2 regions of the Colwellia sp. BRX8-5 genome follow, and region 1 is predicted to be linked to the other one. Evidence: predicted binding sites of a transcription regulator. Region 1 holds the regulator's gene; the other holds the start of a gene.
The links. Region 1 encodes NrdR, which represses ribonucleotide reductase genes. Its sites were predicted from a motif close to AAACACNANATNTNGTGTTT; they were not measured.
Positions count from the first base shown of each region.

Region 1 (3,218 bases):
AAAACCATGTTTACACGTGATATGAATATTGCTGATTTTGACCCGGAACTTTATCAAGCGATGAGCAATGAGAAAGTTCGCCAAGAAGAGCACATCGAACTTATTGCTTCAGAAAATTACTGTAGCCCGCGTGTTCTTGAAGCACAAGGTTCTCAATTAACTAATAAATATGCTGAAGGTTACCCAGGCAAACGTTACTACGGTGGTTGTGAATTCGTAGATATCGCTGAGCAATTAGCCATAGACCGTGCAAAAGAATTATTTGGCGCAACTTACGCGAACGTGCAACCTCATGCTGGTTCTCAAGCTAATGCTGCAGTTTTTCAAGCGCTTGTTACTCCAGGTGGTAAAGTGTTAGGAATGAGTTTAGCTCACGGTGGTCATTTAACGCATGGTTCTCATGTTAGTTTTTCTGGCAAGTCTTACGAAGCATTTCAATACGGTCTTCACCCAGAAACAGGTGACATAGATTACGAAGAAATGGAACGTTTAGCACAAGAACATAAACCAGAAATGATCATTGGTGGTTTTTCTGCTTTCTCTGGTGTTGTTGATTGGGCACGTATGCGTAAAATCGCAGACGGTGTTGGCGCATACTTTTTCGTTGATATGGCTCATGTTGCTGGTTTAATTGCCGCCGGTTTATATCCAAACCCAGTGCCACATGCGCATGTTGTTACTACAACTACTCATAAAACATTAGCCGGTCCTCGTGGCGGTTTAATTATTTCGGGTTGTGATGATGAAGCTATCTATAAAAAATTAAACTCTGCTGTTTTCCCAGGTGGCCAAGGTGGCCCATTAATGCACATTATTGCAGCTAAAGCGGTTGCATTTAAAGAAGCATTAGAACCTGAGTTTAAAGTTTATCAACAGAATGTTTTAGACAATGCTAAAGCTATGGTTGCTGTTCTTCAGGAACGCGGTTACAAAGTTGTTTCTAACGGCACTGAAAACCACTTGTTGTTACTTGACTTAATTGATAAAGATATTACAGGTAAAGATGCTGATGCTGCATTAGGCCGTGCCCATATTACGGTAAATAAAAACTCAGTACCTAACGACCCACGTTCTCCGTTTGTAACTTCTGGTTTACGTTTAGGTACTCCGGCTATTACGCGTCGTGGTTTTGGTGTTGTTGAAACTCAAGCATTAACGGGTTGGATTTGTGATATTTTAGACGATATCAACAATGAACAGACGGTTACTGATGTTAAAGCCAGTGTTAAAGAACTTTGTTCACGCTTCCCTGTATACGCGTAAATTAAGCTAACGACTTTAGTGTCTTAAGCGATATAGCTGTGGCGCTTAAAGTCTAATGGGAAAAGCTATAAATAAGTTAATGTAACAATAGCTTAATTAGACTAAAATGGCCGCATTAGCGGCCATTATTGTTTCTGTCAATTAAACAGAGCTATGTGTCGAAAGTACCGAGTCCATTAAGATAAAAATATACTTATTGGGATTGGTATAACCTTTTTTGGAGCTTTCCATGTATTGTCCTTTTTGTAGAGCCTTAGATACCAAAGTCATTGACTCTCGCTTGGTCTCTGACGGTCATCAAGTTCGCCGTCGCCGCGAATGTCTAGCCTGTCATGAGCGCTACACTACCTTTGAAACTGCTGAGTTAGTTATGCCACGTATTATTAAAAATGATGGTTCACGTGAGCCTTTCAATGAAGATAAAATGCGTAATGGTTTAGTGCGAGCACTCGAAAAACGTCCGGTGAGTGTCGAGCAAGTCGAACTATCGATTAATAAAGTCAAATCAAAACTACGTGCCACTGGTGAGCGAGAAGTATCGAGTGAGTTGCTTGGTAATATCATCATGGAACAATTAAAAGAATTAGATAAAGTCGCTTATGTGCGTTTTGCCTCGGTTTATCGCTCTTTTGAAGATATTCGCGAATTTAGTGAAGAAATTGCGCGCTTAGGTAATGAAAAATAGATGAAAGAATTTTCAGCCGAAGATTACCGTTTTATGCAACGGGCTATAATGCTTGCCAAACAAGGACATTTTACCACCTCGCCTAATCCGCGCGTTGGTTGTGTTTTGGTAAAAGATGGTGAAATTGTCGGAGAAGGTTTTCATCAAAAAGCGGGTGAAGGTCATGCTGAAGTTAACGCGTTAGCAATGGCGGGTAAAAATGCGCAAGGTGCAACCGCTTATGTAACACTTGAGCCTTGTAGTCATTATGGGTTAACGCCGCCCTGTGCTAAAGGACTTATTCTTGCCGGTATTAAACATGTCATAGCGGCGATGGTTGATCCAAATCCTAAAGTTGCTGGTAATGGTTTGAAAATGTTAGCACAAGCGGAAATATCTTCGCAACACGGTTTGTTAAGACAAGCGGCTGAAGATTTAAATGTTGGTTTTATCAAACAAATGACCACAGGTTTGCCCTACGTCCGTTGTAAATTAGCGGCGAGTTTAGATGGAAAAACCGCGATGAAAAATGGTGAAAGTAAATGGATTACTTCCCCTCAAGCTCGACAAGATGTCCAGCGTTTACGTGCACAAAGTTGTGCGATTATCAGTGGTGCTGACAGTATATTAACCGATAATGCAAAAATGACGGTACGTTGGTCTGAGCTAGGAGAATTAAAAGCTAGTTATCAAAAGGAAGACGTTAGGCAACCGATAAGAGTGATTATAGATACAAAAAATCGCTTAACGCCTAACTTAGCTTTATTTAATGAGCACAGCCCAATAATTTTAATTCGTCGTACCATTGAAAACATTCATCAATGGCCTCATTTTGTAAGGCAGGTGGTTTTACCTGTAGTCAATACATTAGCTAATGAACAACAGATTGACTTACATGCATTACTTCAATATTTAGCTAAGCTAAATTTAAATGATGTACTCATTGAGTCAGGTGCTCGATTAGCGGGTGCTTTTATTGAAAAAAATTTAGTCGATGAATTGATTTTATATCAAGCCCCTAAATTGATGGGTGCAGACAGTAAAAGCTTAGTGAATATGACAAGCATTGAAAGCTTGAGCCAAGCAAAAGAACTAAATATAATTGATTTACGTATGATCGGCAAAGATATCCGTATTATTGCTAAACTTTTACCGTAAAATTTTAGTATGGTGTTGAGTTTTACTTGACCTAAAAATGACTTAAAGAGTGATTATGTTCACAGGAATAATTGAAGCAGTTGGTAGCATTCAAGCGATAAACATTACTGGACAGGGTGCAAGAATTGTTATT
Region 1 covers NZ_JACGVR010000036.1:15,874-19,091, forward strand. The annotation lists gene glyA (serine hydroxymethyltransferase) at 7-1,263, shown strand; gene nrdR (transcriptional regulator NrdR) at 1,493-1,948, shown strand; gene ribD (bifunctional diaminohydroxyphosphoribosylaminopyrimidine deaminase/5-amino-6-(5-phosphoribosylamino)uracil reductase RibD) at 1,949-3,085, shown strand; gene H4J62_RS17245 (riboflavin synthase) at 3,141-3,218, shown strand, end outside.

Region 2 (3,218 bases), on a different contig from region 1:
CTAAATGTTCTGCAACATCGAGTTTATATTGCGCTAAAGCGGCTTCACTATTACTAACGCGTTCACTAAGTTTCTGGTTGTCTTGGACTGATGCAGATAAAAAACGACTAGCAACAAAACCTATTGCCGCACCAACTAATAAAAGAAAAATTGCTAAAACTATATCCATAGTGTCAAACCCTCGTTATATTCAATAAAATTAGTAAAAATATGGGAACTTATTTTGTATAATAGCGCTTCTGTTCGCGCTTACCTAATGAATATGATTGCGAATTTGTTAATTTCAAGAAAATATTTCATTAGTCCTGTAAAGACTTTGTGAAACAAAATATAAGTGGCCAATAAATGATCAAGCTTTCACCTCTAGATAAGTATAATGAAGATTTAACTCGTGATGATTTTTTACATGACGATGCGCAGGAAAATGCGGTAAAAAACTTACAGCGTCTCTATGAAGATCTTCAAAATAAACCCTTACCCGTTGAAGGATTTAAGAAGGTGCTTAATCGCTGGAAGCGCATTGTTGCCTCATCTGAAACCAAAACCATACAAGGACTTTATTTTTGGGGTGGCGTTGGTCGAGGGAAAACTTATTTAGTTGATACATTTTATGATTGTTTGCCTTTTGAAAATAAAATGCGTGTTCACTTTCATCGCTTTATGCACCGTGTTCATCAAGAATTAAAAACATTAACCGGGCAAGCTGACCCATTGAAAATAATTGCCAAACGTTTTGCTGATGAAACCTGCATTATTTGTTTTGATGAATTTTTTGTTTCCGACATTACCGATGCAATGATCCTTGGCGCTTTGTTTGAAGAATTATTTGCACATAATGTTACTTTAGTGGCAACGTCAAATATTATACCTGACGGTCTGTACCGAAATGGTTTGCAACGCGAACGTTTTTTACCAGCCATTAAACTCATCAATAAACATTGTGATGTGGTAAATGTCGATAGCGGTATTGATTACCGTTTGCGAACCCTAGAGCAAGCCGAGATTTACCATGCTCCACTTGATGCAGAGGCAAGTGAAAACCTGGCGCAATATTTTATTCAATTGTCGGTCAAACCAGGTAAGAAAGATGTTGACGTTAAAATAAATAATCGCTCATTATCGGCGATTGAAGAGTCAGACGGTATTGTGCACTTTGACTTTTCGGTGTTGTGTGAATCTGCACGTAGTCAAACTGACTATATGGAGATAAGTCGTTTGTATCACACGGTATTATTAGCAAATGTTAAACAAATGAGTGTCGATCGTGAAGATGCGGCCCGTCGATTTATTGCCTTGGTTGATGAATTTTATGAACGTAATGTAAAATTAATTATTTCTGCTGAAGTCGAAATGGAAAATTTATACAGCCATGGTGGTTTGGAATTTGAGTTCAAACGTTGTTTAAGTCGTTTACAAGAAATGCAGTCACATGATTATTTAGCAAGTAAGCACTTACCTTAGTGAGATAGTAAAACTTACTTAAAGATTATTATAAAAATGCCGATTTAACGATCGGCATTTTTTTATGCCAATTTTAGCGTTATTACGCCAAATATCTATATGTCGTGTTGTTTATTGATCTTGATCGCAATATGTAGTGCTTTGGCTTTTGTCATTTATTTTTATAGGTAATATATACCAAAAATAAAATGATAAAGGAATGCTGATGACAAACGCTTTTTCACCAGGCTTAGCGACAAGTATTAAATTACAAGCCGCTTCAGTTGATATTTGGGATAAAAAATACCGCTTAAAAGACAAACATGGCCACCCGCAAGAGAATACTATTTCAGAAACATTTCATCGAGTAGCCTTAGCGCTCGCGGATATAGAAAATAAAGATAAGAAAAAGTGGTACGAGAAATTTGTTTGGGCGATGGAGTGTGGCGCCTATCCTGCGGGACGAATAATATCAAATGCAGGTGCCGAAAAATTTAAGCCCGCCACATCAACAATAAACTGTACGGTTTCAGGCACTATCGACGATTCAATGACGGGTATATTAACTGCGGTGCACCAAGCAGGCCTAACGTTAAAGGCGGGGTGTGGTATTGGTTATGAATTCTCAACTTTAAGACCCAGTGGTGCCTTTGTTGCTGGCGCCGGTGCCACAACTTCAGGTCCACTGTCGTTCATGGATATCTTTGATAAAATGTGTTTTACCATTAGTTCTGCCGGCGGGCGGCGTGGTGCGCAAATGGGGGTTTTTGATATCTCTCACCCTGATGTTAAACGTTTTATTTTAGCGAAGCGCGAGGATGGTCGGTTACGGCAATTTAATTTATCACTACTGATCAGTGATGAATTTATTGCTGCTGTAAAAAATCAACAAGACTGGTTACTCAATTTTCCTATTTCTCACCAAGAGTTACTTGCCGATGATATCGCTATCACCGATCGGGATAAAATACTCTTCAAAGAGAATTATTTTGATAACGCTTATATTAAAAAACATAATTATGTATTGAATCATGAAGGTAAAATCGCCTGTAAAATTTATAGCTCGATACCAGCTGTTAGGCTGTGGGATATGATAATGAGCAATACATTTAACTATGCTGAACCAGGTTTTTTACTCATTGACCATGCTAACGAAATGAATAACAACTGGTTTTGTGAAAAACTACGTGCAAGTAATCCCTGCGGCGAACAAATATTACCGCCCAACGGTGCTTGTCTGCTGGGTTCAGTAAATTTAGTTAAATTTGTTGAGCAACCTTTCACTTCTAGTGCGAAATTTAATTGGGATAAATACCGCGAAGTTATTAAAGTTTTTACCCGCATGCTCGACAACGTAGTAGAAATTAATGGCTTACCACTGCTTGAACAACAGCAAGAAATTCAAAGTAAGCGCCGTCATGGTATGGGGTACTTAGGATTAGGCTCAGCTCTGACATTATTAAAAATACCTTATAATAGTCCTGAAGCCTTGGCTTTTACAAACAAAGTATCAAAAGTTTTAGCGATAACGGGGTGGCAAGAAGCGTTAAATTTAGCAAAAGAAAAAGGTCCTGCGCCGATACTTGCACAAACGTTCGTGGTAACTCAGCAAATGCTAGTAAAACGCCCCGAAATGATAAAAGACGGCATAAAAGTGGCGGATAAAATAAAAGGTTCAGTTCTGCACGCAAAATACAGTCGTTATATGCAGCGTATCGCTGAAGAAAATCCTGAACTTGTCGAAGCGTTAGCTGAGGTTGGCGCCCGTTTTACACATC
Region 2 covers NZ_JACGVR010000003.1:158,515-161,732, forward strand. The annotation lists gene H4J62_RS03515 (YhcB family protein) at 1-169, opposite strand, end outside; gene zapE (cell division protein ZapE) at 346-1,461, shown strand; gene H4J62_RS03525 (adenosylcobalamin-dependent ribonucleoside-diphosphate reductase) at 1,667-3,218, shown strand, end outside.
Region 2: H4J62_RS03525 (adenosylcobalamin-dependent ribonucleoside-diphosphate reductase) is a predicted target of NrdR. The motif match lies at 1,584-1,603, and genes of this name have one in related genera.